DNA from 4 places in the Streptomyces sp. NPDC101132 genome. Region 2 is predicted to be linked to each of the others. Evidence: riboswitches for the same ligand, from Rfam matches in the RefSeq annotation. Region 2 holds a riboswitch; each other region holds the start of a gene.
The links. A riboswitch is a leader RNA that binds a small molecule or an ion and turns the genes downstream of it on or off. The one in region 2 is predicted to bind cobalamin.

Region 1 (3,199 bases), on a different contig from region 2:
CGATCTCCTCGCTGATGCTGGAGAACGAGAAGGCCTGGCGCACGGAGGAGGAGATCCGCGAGGGCCTCCTGGAGATCTGGCGGGTCATGCAGGCCTGCGTCCAGCGCGGCATGTCCCGCGAGGGCATCCTCCCCGGCGGCCTCCGGGTCAAGCGCCGGGCCGCCTCGACGGCGCGCCAGCTGCGCACCGAGGGCGACCCGATGATGCACCGCAGCGAGTGGACCACGATCTACGCGATGGCGGTGAACGAGGAGAACGCGGCCGGCGGCCGGGTCGTGACCGCCCCGACCAACGGCGCCGCGGGCGTCCTGCCGGCCGTCCTGCACTACTACATGAACTTCGTGCCGGGCGCGGACGAGGACGGCGTGGTCCGCTTCCTCCTCGCGGCGGGCGCGATCGGCATGCTGTTCAAGGAGAACGCCTCGATCTCCGGCGCCGAGGTCGGCTGCCAGGGCGAGGTCGGCTCGGCCTGCTCGATGGCGGCGGGCGCCCTCGCCGAGGTGCTGGGCGGCACTCCGGAGCAGGTGGAGAACGCGGCCGAGATCGGCATGGAGCACAACCTGGGCCTGACCTGCGACCCGGTCGGCGGCCTGGTCCAGATCCCGTGCATCGAGCGCAACGGCATGGCGGCGGTGAAGGCCGTCACGGCGGCGAAGATGGCGATGCGCGGCGACGGCAGCCACAAGGTCTCCCTGGACAAGGTCATCAAGACCATGAAGGAGACCGGCGCCGACATGAAGATCAAGTACAAGGAGACCGCCCGCGGCGGCCTCGCGGTCAACGTCATCGAGTGCTGACCTGACCGTCGCGCCGACGACGGCAGGACGCCGAAGGGGCGGTACCCGGATCCTCCGGGTACCGCCCCTTCTTCCTGCCCGGACCGTGCAACCGGACGGGGGGTGCCGGGTGTCTTCCGTAGTGACACCACTGTCCCCACATCCGGAGAATCGGGGGACTCAATGCCTCACCGTCACTTCAACCGCCGGCGCCTCGTGGCCGTGGCCACGGGTGTCGTCCTCACCGCCGGGATCGGGCTCGCCGTACCGGCTTCCGCGTTCGCGCAGTCCCGCGCGGCCGCTCCCGCCACGACCACCGCGACGCAGACGCCGCTCGTGGTCAACGCCCGCTGGGGCGGGCACTGCACGTACGACCGGATCGTCATCGACATCAAGGGGTACATCCCGACGACGACGGTCAAGCGGGTCTCCGAGCTGCGCTACGACGGCTCGGGCAGGCTGGTGCCGCTCGCCGGGCGGTACTTCCTGGAGGTCAGGCTGACGCCGGCCGCGGCGCACAACGACGCGGGCCAGTCCGTCTACAAGGGCCCGAAGCTTCAGAAGATCTACCTGCCGAAGCTCAAGGGCATCGCCCTGACCGGCGACTACGAGGGTGTCGTCACCTTCGGCGCCGCGTTCAACACCTATCCGAACTACAGCACGTTCAAGCTCCACAACCCGGAGCGCTTCGTGCTGGACGTGAAGCACACCAACGTCTGCTGAGCGCTCCGGCACGACGGCGGGGTGCGGGGTGAGGGGCCGGGCGCGTACGCGTCCGGCCCCTCGCGCGTCCGGCGGAGGGGAGGCCGGGTTGTGGCTGCTCCACACGGGCGATTAGGGTCAATGGGCCTTGGTGTACGGGAAACCGGTGTGAAACCGGTGCGGCCCTCGCCACTGTGATCGGGAAGTCCGGCTCCACTCCGCGAGGAAGCCACTGGGCTGCCGCGGCTGACCGACCGCGCGGCCCGGGAAGGCGGAGCCCGGGCATCAGCACCCGTGAGCCAGGAGACCGGCCAGGGCGCGTTGTCCATCCACGAGGTGCTGGAGAGGTCTCCCCCACTCATGCATATTGCCGAGGGGTTTCTGCCCCCCTTGCACGCGGCCGCCTGGGGCGCCGCGTCCGCTCCCTTCGTCGTCCACGGGGTCCGCGCGCTGACCCGTGAGGTGAAGGCGAACCCCGAGAGCACGCTGCTGCTCGGCGCGTCCGGAGCGTTCACTTTCGTCCTGTCCGCCCTGAAGATCCCTTCGGTGACGGGCAGTTGTTCCCACCCCACGGGCACCGGGCTGGGCGCCATCCTGTTCCGGCCGCCGGTGATGGCCGTGCTGGGCACGATCACCCTGCTGTTCCAGGCGCTGCTGCTGGCCCACGGGGGCCTGACCACGCTGGGCGCCAACGTCTTCTCGATGGCCATCGCGGGCCCCTGGGCCGGGTACGGGACGTACCTGCTGCTCCGCAGGACCGGCGTCCCGCTGATGGTGTCCGTGTTCTTCGGAGCGTTCGTCGCGGACCTGAGCACGTACTGCGTCACGAGCGTCCAGCTCGCCCTGGCGTTCCCCGACCCGGGCACCGGATTCGCGGGCGCGCTCGCCAAGTTCGGCGGCATCTTCGCGCTCACCCAGATCCCGCTCGCCATCAGCGAGGGGCTGCTGACGGTTCTCGTGATGCGGCTGCTGTCGCAGTCGAGCAAGGCGGACCTGCTGCGCCTCGGGGTGCTCAGGGGGGCCGGCGCGGGATCCGGCAGCCAGTCCGGTGCGGCCGCGGAGGTGGCGCGATGAGCCGTAACGCGAAGATCAACTCCCTGCTGCTGCTCCTGGTCGCGGCGCTGGCGGTGCTGCCGCTCGCGCTGGGGCTGGGCGAGGGCAAGGAGGAGCCGTTCGCCGGCGCGGACGCGCAGGCCGAGGCGGCGATCACCGAGCTGGAGCCGGACTACGAGCCCTGGTTCTCGCCGCTGTACGAACCGCCGTCGGGCGAGATCGAGTCGGCGCTGTTCGCGCTCCAGGCGGCGCTCGGCGCGGGCGTGCTCGCGTACTACTTCGGGCTCCGGCGGGGCCGGCGGCAGGGCGAGCTGAAGAGCGCCCTGCGGGCCGCGGGGATGCCGCGGGAGAGCGCCGCGGGCGACGCGGCGGAGCCGGCCGGCTCCGCCGGTTCATCCGCTCCGTCAGGTTCCGTCGGTTCCGCCGGCTCCGCCGGCTCGGCCGGTCCGGGCGCGTAGCCGGTGCTGCCCATCGACGCGGCGGCGCACGCGAGCCGCTGGCGCCGCCGCCACCCCCTGGAGAAGGCCGTGCTGGGGCTCGGGCTGACCGTCTCGGCGGTCTGCCTGCCGCCCTGGCCCGGCGGCCCGGTGGTGGCGGCGGCCGCGCTCGCGGTGCTGCTCGGCCCGGCCGGGGTGGCGCCCCGCCGGCTGTGGCGGGCGTTCCGGATC
Region 2 (3,199 bases):
CTCGCGGGCGAACGGTACGAGCAACTCGGCCCATCCGAAGGCGTAACGGGGTTCGAGGACGAGTGCTGCCAGGTGAACCGCGGTGAAGGACACGGACAACCCGGCCAGCCAGCGGTGCAGGTCCAGCAGCCAGGCCGGCGCGGGCCGGCCGCCCATGACCCGGGTGGACAGGAGCAGCCCCCACAGAACCGCCGCGGAGACCAACCACCAGGCGGTCAGCCCGGTGGCACGGGCCACGTACCACCACAGCTGGGGATCCATCGTCATGCCTTTCGTCGAATGCGTGTTCATCGGCACGCAGGCCACAGGGTTCGGGGCCGAAGCCGTCCCGCCGGCCAAGTCGCTCACGGGCGCGGTACGGTCGCCAACTGTGTAGGCGGCCGCGCATCGTTCATGTACCGGCGTATGAGCGTGACGACGCGCACGGGGGGCTCCGGAGGAGGAGCGGGACGCGCCTGACGAGCTGCCTGCTCCCGCGCTGCACGCCGCTCCGTCTCCGCCCGGTGGCGCTCTTCCTCCTTCGCCCGCTCGTCGGCGGCGAACGCCGCGACCAGGAGCAGCGTGACCGCCACGCTGCCTCCGCAGACCGCTATCCGCGAGACCGCAGCCGGATGACATCGCCTCTTGACGGGCTCAGTGGTCAACCTTGCCTCCGTGACCGTGGGTTCGGCGATCTCCTGGGGAGGCTGAGAACCGCTTCGCGGGCTTGGGGCCTACAGGCTCGGGGTCCTCGCGCTTGACACCCTTGCGCTTGGCCTCCCCCACCTTGCCGCGCTTGCCCCTGTCGGCGACCTTCCCCTTGTCGCCCTGCTCGCCCTCGTCGTTCTCGTCGTGGACGTCGCGCTTGCCTTCGCGATCACCCTTGTCGCCCTTGCTGGGCGGACGGGGTACGGCGGGCTTGCGCGGGCTGCTGTCGGGCCTGGGCACCGATGCGTCGGACCGTGCCGGCACTTCCACTGTCCGCACGACGTTCCCAGAGGGCGGCGCAGGCATGTCGACGTACCGCGTCACCTCGACCGTCGGCACCGGGCTCGGCTCGGTGGGAACCACGGGCCGGACCCCTGGCGGCTCGGCTTCGACGGCCCGCGGCGACTGGCCGGTGAGAGCGGCCACGGCGATGACCCCCGAGACCCCGACTGCCACAACGGCACCCGCCAGCGCGACGGCATGGCGATGCTCCATGGAGCTTCCTCCGATTTGTTCTGGACATGCCCAAGTACCCCGGACGGGGACTTCAGGCAGTGGACGTACTTAGGCCCGGCGTCAGGGTGCGGGACCAAGAAGGAACCAGCCGCCAGGTGCGCCTGATTGGCGTCGCGTCAAGCAGCGGGTGCCTGCCTCCGGCCATCGTTGGTGCGTGCACGGCTGGGCGCCAGGGCCCCCGCCGCGTCGCTCACAGACAGGGGAGGCCGGGCTTGCGCAGCCCGTCACGTACGGGCGCAACGAGCGCACCCCCGCCCGAGAACGGGGTGGGGCGAATGCCTCTGGCAGCGGTGAGCTGCGGCACAGTGGACCTCCCTGGGGAACACGCGTCCCATTCGGCGGAGCATGTGCGACAGCGCGGGGTCTGACTCACCGATCACGTAAGCCCGTGGGGCCCGTTCCCGGTACACAGTGGCGCGACCGTGCCGGAGTTGCACCGGACTTCCGCGCGCTGTCACATGAACAGGGAAAACGTACTGGGCAGCGCTGGTTTCAGCCAAGGGCGCACAGGGGCGCCATTCATCACACTAACTACCCGCGTGCGCCCCGCGTGGGCGACGGAGCGCAGCAAGGCCGCGGTCCAGAGACAGAGGGTGAGCCCGACCCGGCTCACGTCTTGTGCCCGCCGGTGCGGTCGAAGCGGACCGGGGCCTGGAAGCGTGCCTTGCGAGCGGCGCGGCGGAAGACCGTGAGGACGGCCGGTCCGGCCAGCAGGATGCAGACCAGGTTGGTGGCCGCGCGACCGGTGTCCCAGCCAAGGGAGGTCGCCAGGTCGAAGGCGAGGTAGCGCTGGAACTGCTCGGTGAAGGGCAGACCGGGCAGGTACGCGATGGAGCTGTTGGGGTCGAGGGAGAAGGGCCAGAAGGAGAGGTTGAGGAGGAACCCGAAGAGGTACCCGGAGACCGAGCCGTATGCGGCGAGCATGAGGACCTCGCGGCGGCCGGTGGCCTTGGGCAGGAGGCCGGCGAGCATGCCGACGAAGGCGCAGCCGAACATCTGGTACGGCATCCAGGGCCCGACCCCGCCGGTGATCAGCGCGGAGGCGAAGAGCGAGGTGCAGCCCAGGGTGAAGCCGAAGCCCGGTCCGAAGACGCGGCCGGCGAGGACGAGGATGAAGAAGACGGTCTCGATGCCCGCGGTGCCGGCGCCCAGGGGGCGGATGGCGGCGTTGACCGCGGACAGCACGCCGAGCATGGCGAGGGCCTTGGAGTTGATGCCGCCCTCGGCGATCTCCGAGATGACGACGGAGAGGACGATCACCAGCAGTACGGCAAAGATGAGCGGCGGGGCGTAGTTCGAGCCGAACTTCCCCGGGGCGACGAGGAACGGCCAGAAGAAGGCCACGACCCCGAGGAAGGCGGCCAGGGCGATGACCAGGGCGGCCCGCGGGCCGATGCGGATGGCGGGGCTGAGCGCGGTCATGTGGCCGTGTCCGTTCCGTCGTCGGCGGTCAGGGCGTCGACCGCCTGGGCGACGGTGAGGTACGGGAGCGGTGCGAGGATCTTCGCGGTCTGCGGGGCGAAGACCGGTGAGGCGACGATGACCTCGGCGGTGGGGCCGTCGGCCACGATGTCGCCTTCGGCCATGACCACGACGCGGTCGGCGGCCCGGGCGACGAACTCGACGTCGTGGGTGGAGATGACGACGGCCCGGCCTTCGGCGGCCAGGTCGTCGACGATCCTGATCAGCTGCTCCTTGGCCCGGTAGTCCAACCCGCGAGTCGGCTCGTCGAGGAGCAGGACGTCCGGGGCCGCAGCTAGTTGGATGGCGAGGACCAGGGCGAGCTTCTGTCCCTCGGAGAGGTCGCGCGGATGGGTGGTGTCGGGGATGCCGGGTGCCAGGCGGTCCAGGAGCGAGCGGGCCGTGGTTCCGTTCGCGGTCACTGCCGACTCGGCGTCCGCCTGCTCGAGTTCCTGCTTCACCGTCTCCAGGTACAGCAGGTCGGTGGGCGTTTGCGGGACCAGACCGACGAGCCCTCGCGCCTCGGCGGCGGGAA
Region 3 (3,199 bases), on a different contig from region 2:
ACGCCGTACGTCGCCCGGCCGGTGAGCCCGCGCAGCATCTCCAGGCCAGGCTCCAGCAGCGAGACGTCGCCCCGGAACTTGTTGACCAGGTAGCCGGCCACCAGCTCCTGGTCCTCGGCGCCGAGCAGGGCGGTGGTGCCGAAGAACGACGCGAACACCCCGCCCCGGTCGATGTCGCCGACCACGACGACCGGGAACCGGGCGGCCCGCGCGATGCCCATGTTGACGATGTCCGTGCGCCGCAGGTTGATCTCCGCCGGACTGCCGGCCCCCTCGCAGATCACGGCGTCATACGTGCCCCGCAGCTGCTCCAGGCAGTCCGTCACCACGCCGAGCAGCTGCTCCTGGCGGCCGCCGTGGTAGCCGCGCGCGCTCATCTCGCCCACCGGGCGGCCCAGCAGCACGACCTGGCTGGAGCGGTCGCTGCCCGGCTTGAGCAGCACCGGGTTCATCAGCGCGGTCGGCTCCACCCGGGCCGCCTGGGCCTGCATGGCCTGGGCGCGGCCGATCTCGGCGCCCTCGCGCGTGACGAAGGAGTTGAGGGACATGTTCTGCGCCTTGAAGGGCGCGACCTTCACGCCCTGCCGGGCGAGCCAGCGGCAGATGCCGGCCGTGACGACGCTCTTGCCCGCGTCCGAGGTGGTGCCGGCGACCAGCAGTCCGCCGCCGAGCCGTGCCGAGGAGCCGCTCATGCCCTGCCTTCCTGGTGGGTGCGCGCGACGCGCGCCGCGAGGGTCCGGCCGGCCACGCAGGCGCCCAGCGCCAGCCAGGTGACCCGCCGGGAGAGCCGTACCGCCCGTTCGATGTCCGGGACGGCGACCGGGCGGCCGGCCGCGCCGTTGAGCACCGGCCGGTGCTCGACGCGTCCGCCGTACGCGAGGGTGCCGCCCATCCGTACGCCGAGCGCCCCCGCGAAGGCGGACTCGACCGGTCCGGCGTTGGGACTGGGGTGCTTGGCGGCGTCCTGCCGCCAGGCCCGGACCGCCCCCCGACGATCCGGGCCCGCCAGCACCGCCGCGGCGGCCGTGAGCCGGGCTCCCGGCCAGCCCGCGAGGTCGTCCAGCCGGGCCGAGGCCCAGCCGTAGCGCAGGTAACGGGGCGACTTGTGGCCCACCATGGCGTCCAGGGTGTTCACCGCGCGGAAGGCGGCGAGTCCCGGCACGCCCGCGACCGCGCCCCAGACCAGGGCCCCGACCACGGCGTCCGAGGTGTTCTCGGCGACCGACTCCACGACCGCCCGCGCGATCTGCTGCTCGTCCAGCGCGTGCGGGTCGCGCCCGCACAGGTGGGGCAGGCGTTCGCGGGCCACGTCGGTGTCGCCGGCGGCCAGCGCCCCGCCGATGGCCCGCGCCTCGCGGGCCAGCGAGGTGCCGCCGACCACCGCCCAGGTGGCGGTGGCGGTCAGCGCGATACGGAGGGGGGCGGGCCGGGAGCGCACGGCGCGGGCGCCGAGCGCGCCCAGGGCCGCCGCACCACCGGCGCAGAGGAGTGTGTGGAGTGCGCCGCGGCCCCGGTGGTCGCGCCAGAGGGCGCGTTCCACTGCGGCGGCGGCGCGACCGAAGGCGGCGACGGGGTGCCCGCGGCGCGGATCACCGAGGATCCGGTCGCCGATCAGGCCCGCCGCCGCGCCGTACGCGAACACGCGGTCGGCACGCATGGCAGGTATGTCCTCACTCAGGGTCCGCGCCCTGGTTCGACGTAAACCGGCGGTGAGAGTTCCTGGCTCCCGGGGCTGGTGTGCTCCCCGGTGACAGTGGCGGGACCGCGCCGGATTCGCACCGGACTTCCTCTCCTGCCGCCGTGATGGCTCGGGCAGTCCACCACGCACCGCGACAGCCCGTCAACTTGCCGTTGACCTGCCCTTAAGGGAACGCCCGGGGGAGTGCGGGCCCGACCGGGACGACGCGCCGCGGCACGCAAAAGAACTCCCCCGCGGGTGTCCCGCGGGGGAGTTCGGGCCGTCAGGTCAGCTGACGATGAGGTAGATGCCGTACGCCACGGCCGCCGCGCAGAGCGCGAAGGAGGCGTACGCGCCCGTGCGGGCCAGAGCTGCTCCCCCTCGGCCTTCGGCCTGGGAGGTACCCCCATCGCCCTGCTCGGTGGCCGCCTCGTGCTTCGAGAGGCCGACGATGCCGAGGGTGAACAGCGTCACCAGGAGCACGGTGGCCGACAGGCTCACGCCGAAGACGGAGCCGAGGGCTGCCCAGTCGATGTCCATACCGCTTGATCCTCTGTGGTTCAGACCGCGGCGGCCGGGGCCGCCGGGGACTCGGGGTGCTGGGAGGGGGCCGGGATGGTGGCCTTGAGGTCTTCGTCCGCGACGGCGGCGGTGGTGCCGGCCGGCGGCGGGGTCACGGCCGCGATGGCGGTGGTGACCACACCGGGCTCCTCGGCGTCCACGTCGTTGACGTTGTTGTGGTCGACGACCTGGCGGCGGGAGACCAGCCAGATGGCGAGGCAGGAGCCGACGAGGAAGACCGCGACGGCGGCGACGCCCCAGTCGCCCTGGCGGGTGACCAGCTCGGCGCCGGCGCTGACCAGCGCGGCGGCCGGCAGGGTCAGGCCCCACGCCACGAACATGCGGGTGGCGGTGGACCAGCGGACCACGCCGCCCTTGCGGCCGAGGCCGGCGCCCATGACCGCACCGGAGCACGAGTGGGTGGTGGAGAGGGAGAAGCCCAGGTTGGAGGAGGCCAGGATGACGCTCGCGGCCGAGGTCTGGGCGGCGAAGCCCTGCTGCGGCTGGAGGTCGGTCAGGCCCTTGCCCATGGTGCGGATGATGCGCCAGCCGCCGAGGTAGGTGCCGAGGGCGATGGCCAGACCGGCGGAGACGATGACCCAGACCGGCGGGTTCGCGTCGGGCGCGATGGCGCCGCCGGCGATCAGGGCCAGGGTGATGATGCCCATCGTCTTCTGCGCGTCGTTGGTGCCGTGCGCCAGGGAGACCAGGCCCGCGGAGGCGATCTGCCCGGCGCGGTAGCCCTTCGCGGAGGTCTTCTCGCCGACCTGGCTGCCCAGCTTGTACGTGACCTTGGTGGCCAGCATCGCTGCCACGCCGGCCACGATCGGGGCGGCGACGGCGGGGATGAGGACCTTGGTGACGACGACGCCGCCATTGACGGCGCCGATGCCCGCGGACGCGACCGCGGCACCGATCAGACCGCCCATCAGGGCGTGGGAGGAGCTGGACGGCAGTCCG
Region 4 (3,199 bases), on a different contig from region 2:
CAGCCCTTGATGACCCGGCCGCTGCCCAGCGCGAACTTGAACGGCTCGCCCCGGTCCCAGGAGGCGTCGAACTCCTGCCCGGTCTCGAAGGTCACCCCGACGTAGTGGACCTTGACCACCATGCCCGGCTTCACCTCGGGCCCGTCCCCGACGACCAGGTCCCGGACGGTCAGCTCGGCCGGAGCCGCACCCTCCGGAACCACGACCTCCGGCTTCTCCAGCGCACCCATTGCAGCCCCATCACTCGCCGTCGACAGTCCCGGCACGGACCGGGCGGACACCCGGACACCCCGTGCCCCGGATGATCACGGTACCGGCGCGTTCACGATGCCGAACGGCACGTGGACGCTCGGGGTGGCCGGCGCCGTGCCGTTCAGGTGCGCGACCTGGTCGTCGAAGAAGATGTGCGGGTCGAGCGCGCGCATCACGGCCGCCTTGTCGACGCCGCCGAGGAAGAAGGCGTCGTTCACCCGGAGTCCCCACTGCCTCAGGCTCCGCACCGCCCGTTCGTGCGCGGGGGCGTCCCGCGCGGTGACCAGGGACACCCGCAGCCGGGGCCGGTACGCCGGGACCGCGCGCCGCTCCTCCTCCTCGCGGCGCTGGATCCGGTTGACGCCCGCGAGGAACTCCCGCAGGGGGCCCGGGTCGTGCGGGGTGGTCGCGTTGAGCACCTCGTGCGCGCGGAACTCGTCGATGCCCGCCGACTGGTAGATCCGCTCGGAGGAGTCGTCCGCCAGGACGCCGTCGAAGTCGAAGGCGATCCGCAGCTCCCGGTCGGCGTCGTCGTCGACCCGCTCCGTCCTGAGCACGTGCCCCGCCGGCAGCCCGTCGGCCATCGCCGCACGGACGTCGGCACCGTCGGCCGACAGGAACAACGACATGTTCAGGGCCGGCATGAACCGGTGCGACGGCCGGCCCTGCCGGAAGACCGCCCGGCTGATGGGCAGACCGTGCGCCGCGATGGAACGCATCACCCGCAGCCCGGTGTCGGGGTCGTTGCGCGACAGGATGATGACCTCGACCAGCGGATCGGACGGATCCGCGAGGTCGTTCAGCGACAGCAGGCGCCGCACGAAGGGGAAGGCCACGCCCTTGCCCAGGACGTCGTCCGCATGGGCCTCCTGGCAGGCCCGGTACGCGTCCTCACCCCGCTCCCGGAACACCGCGTCGCACTCGGTGAGGTCGAACAGGGCACTGGAGGCGATCCCCACGACGAGGCGGTCGGACAGGTCGTACTTCATCACGCCCCCCGCCGGCACACGTGCAACACCGAGGGGGTTATCACCCGTTCGAGCCGGCCGAAAACGCGTACCCCCCCCGCCGGGGCGGCGGCCCTGGCACGCGTCCGCATGCCGGACGGGGGTCGTCACCCGGCAGGCGTCCGGCATACGCTGGCCGGTGCAGCTGGTTCGCCCCGTCCGCCAGGCGGGATGCGTCGCAAGAGGGAACCCGGTGGGAATCCGGGACTGCCCCGCAGCGGTGAGCGGGAACGACCGCCGTCATACGCACTGGGACCGCGAGGTCCTGGGAAGCGACGGCCAGTAGGTGCCCGCCTCTTCGGAGGCCGGCGTGCCCGCGAGTCCGAAGACCTGCCCGTTGCCCGTGCCGGCCCGAGCCGTGCGCGGATGTCCCGGTGACCTCGTGGGCGGGTCGGCGTACACAGCAGACGGTCGACCGCGCGTGCCGCGCGGGTCGTGGCCGTCCGCTCCTCGTACCCCTTCGCGCCTCCGGGGCCCATCGGGATCTCAGGGATTCATCTCGCGAAGGAGATCTCCGTGACCACCAAGTCCGCAGCCGCGGCAGCAGGCGCCACCGTCCACGGCTACCCCCGCCAGGGCCCGAACCGTGAGCTCAAGAAGGCGATCGAGGGCTACTGGAAGGGCCGCGTCACCGCCGACGCACTCCGCACCACCGCCGCGGACCTGCGCAGCGCCAACTGGCAGCAGCTCGCCTCCGCCGGCATCACCGAAGTGCCCACGGGCGACTTCTCGTACTACGACCACGTCCTGGACACCACCGTCATGGTCGGCGCGATCCCCGCACGCCACCGGGCCGCCGTCGCCGCCGACACCCTCGGCGGCTACTTCGCCATGGCACGCGGGACCCAGGACGTGCCGCCGCTGGAGATGACCAAGTGGTTCGACACCAACTACCACTACCTGGTCCCCGAACTCGGCCCGGACACCGTCTTCACCGCCGACCCCGCCAAGCAGGTCGCCGAGCTCCGCGAGGCCCTCACCCTCGGCCACACCGCCCGTCCCGTCCTCGTCGGCCCCGTCACCTACCTGCTGCTCGCCAAGCCCGCACCCGGCGCGGCAGCCGACTTCCGGCCGCTGACCCTGCTCGACCGGCTCCTGCCCGTGTACGCGGAGGTCCTCACCGCCCTCCGCGCCGCCGGCGCCGAGTGGGTGCAACTGGACGAGCCCGCCCTCGTCCAGGACCGCACCCCGGCCGAACTCAACGCGGCCGCCCGCGCCTACCGCGAACTCGGCGCCCTCACCGACCGGCCCAGGCTGCTCGTCGCGTCCTACTTCGACCGGCTCGGCGAGGCCCTGCCCGTCCTGGCCAAGGCACCCGTGGAGGGACTGGCGCTCGACTTCACCGGCCCGGCCGCCGCCAACCTCGACGACCTCGCGGCCGTCGGCGGACTGCCCGGAAAGCGGCTGGTCGCAGGGGTCGTGAACGGCCGCAACATCTGGGTCGACGACCTGGGGAAGTCCCTGACCACCCTCGGCACCCTGCTCGGCCTCGCCGACCGGGTCGACGTGGCAGCCTCCTGCTCCCTCCTGCACGTCCCGCTCGACGCCGCCGCCGAGAAGGACGCCGACCCGCAGATCCGGCGCTGGCTGGCCTTCGCCCGGCAGAAGGCCGCCGAGATCGCCACCCTGGCCAGGGGACTCACCTCCGGCACCGCATCGGTGGCGGGCGAACTGTCCGCCAACCGCGCCGTCCTGGCCTCCCGGGCCGCGTCCCCCCTCACCCACGACCCCGCCGTCCGCGCCCGCGCGGCGGCCGTCACGGAGGCCGACCGGCAGCGCTCCCAGCCCTACCCCGAACGTGCCGCCGCCCAGCGCGCCCACCTGCGTCTGCCACTGCTGCCGACCACCACGATCGGATCCTTCCCGCAGACCGACGAGCTCCGGGCGGCCCGTGCCGACCTGCGGGCCGGACGCATCGACACCGCCGGCTACGAGGCGCG

Region 1: another riboswitch for cobalamin. It lies ahead of ACIQUR_RS11450 (energy-coupling factor ABC transporter permease); the one in region 2 lies ahead of ACIQUR_RS01905 (hypothetical protein).
Region 3: another riboswitch for cobalamin. It lies ahead of ACIQUR_RS10150 (cobalamin biosynthesis protein); the one in region 2 lies ahead of ACIQUR_RS01905 (hypothetical protein).
Region 4: another riboswitch for cobalamin. It lies ahead of metE (5-methyltetrahydropteroyltriglutamate--homocysteine S-methyltransferase); the one in region 2 lies ahead of ACIQUR_RS01905 (hypothetical protein).

Annotation. Positions count from the first base shown of each region.
Region 1 is NZ_JBIVYX010000004.1:215,799-218,997, forward strand. Features, by position in the region: gene ACIQUR_RS11440 (L-serine ammonia-lyase) at 1-797, shown strand, start outside; gene ACIQUR_RS11445 (hypothetical protein) at 960-1,499, shown strand; cobalamin riboswitch at 1,611-1,809, shown strand; gene ACIQUR_RS11450 (energy-coupling factor ABC transporter permease) at 1,839-2,552, shown strand; gene ACIQUR_RS11455 (energy-coupling factor ABC transporter substrate-binding protein) at 2,549-2,989, shown strand; gene cbiQ (cobalt ECF transporter T component CbiQ) at 2,993-3,199, shown strand, end outside.
Region 2 is NZ_JBIVYX010000001.1:388,392-391,590, forward strand. Features, by position in the region: gene ACIQUR_RS01900 (2Fe-2S iron-sulfur cluster-binding protein) at 1-267, opposite strand, end outside; gene ACIQUR_RS01905 (hypothetical protein) at 634-1,182, opposite strand; cobalamin riboswitch at 1,540-1,674, opposite strand; gene ACIQUR_RS01910 (ECF transporter S component) at 1,813-2,625, opposite strand; gene ACIQUR_RS01915 (ABC transporter ATP-binding protein) at 2,622-3,199, opposite strand, start outside.
Region 3 is NZ_JBIVYX010000003.1:572,614-575,812, forward strand. Features, by position in the region: gene ACIQUR_RS10145 (cobyric acid synthase) at 1-692, opposite strand, end outside; gene ACIQUR_RS10150 (cobalamin biosynthesis protein) at 689-1,657, opposite strand; cobalamin riboswitch at 1,693-1,838, opposite strand; gene ACIQUR_RS10155 (hypothetical protein) at 1,967-2,218, opposite strand; gene ACIQUR_RS10160 (anion permease) at 2,239-3,199, opposite strand, start outside.
Region 4 is NZ_JBIVYX010000009.1:241,875-245,073, forward strand. Features, by position in the region: gene ACIQUR_RS22275 (FKBP-type peptidyl-prolyl cis-trans isomerase) at 1-230, opposite strand, end outside; gene ACIQUR_RS22280 (5'-nucleotidase) at 306-1,241, opposite strand; cobalamin riboswitch at 1,440-1,591, shown strand; gene metE (5-methyltetrahydropteroyltriglutamate--homocysteine S-methyltransferase) at 1,776-3,199, shown strand, end outside.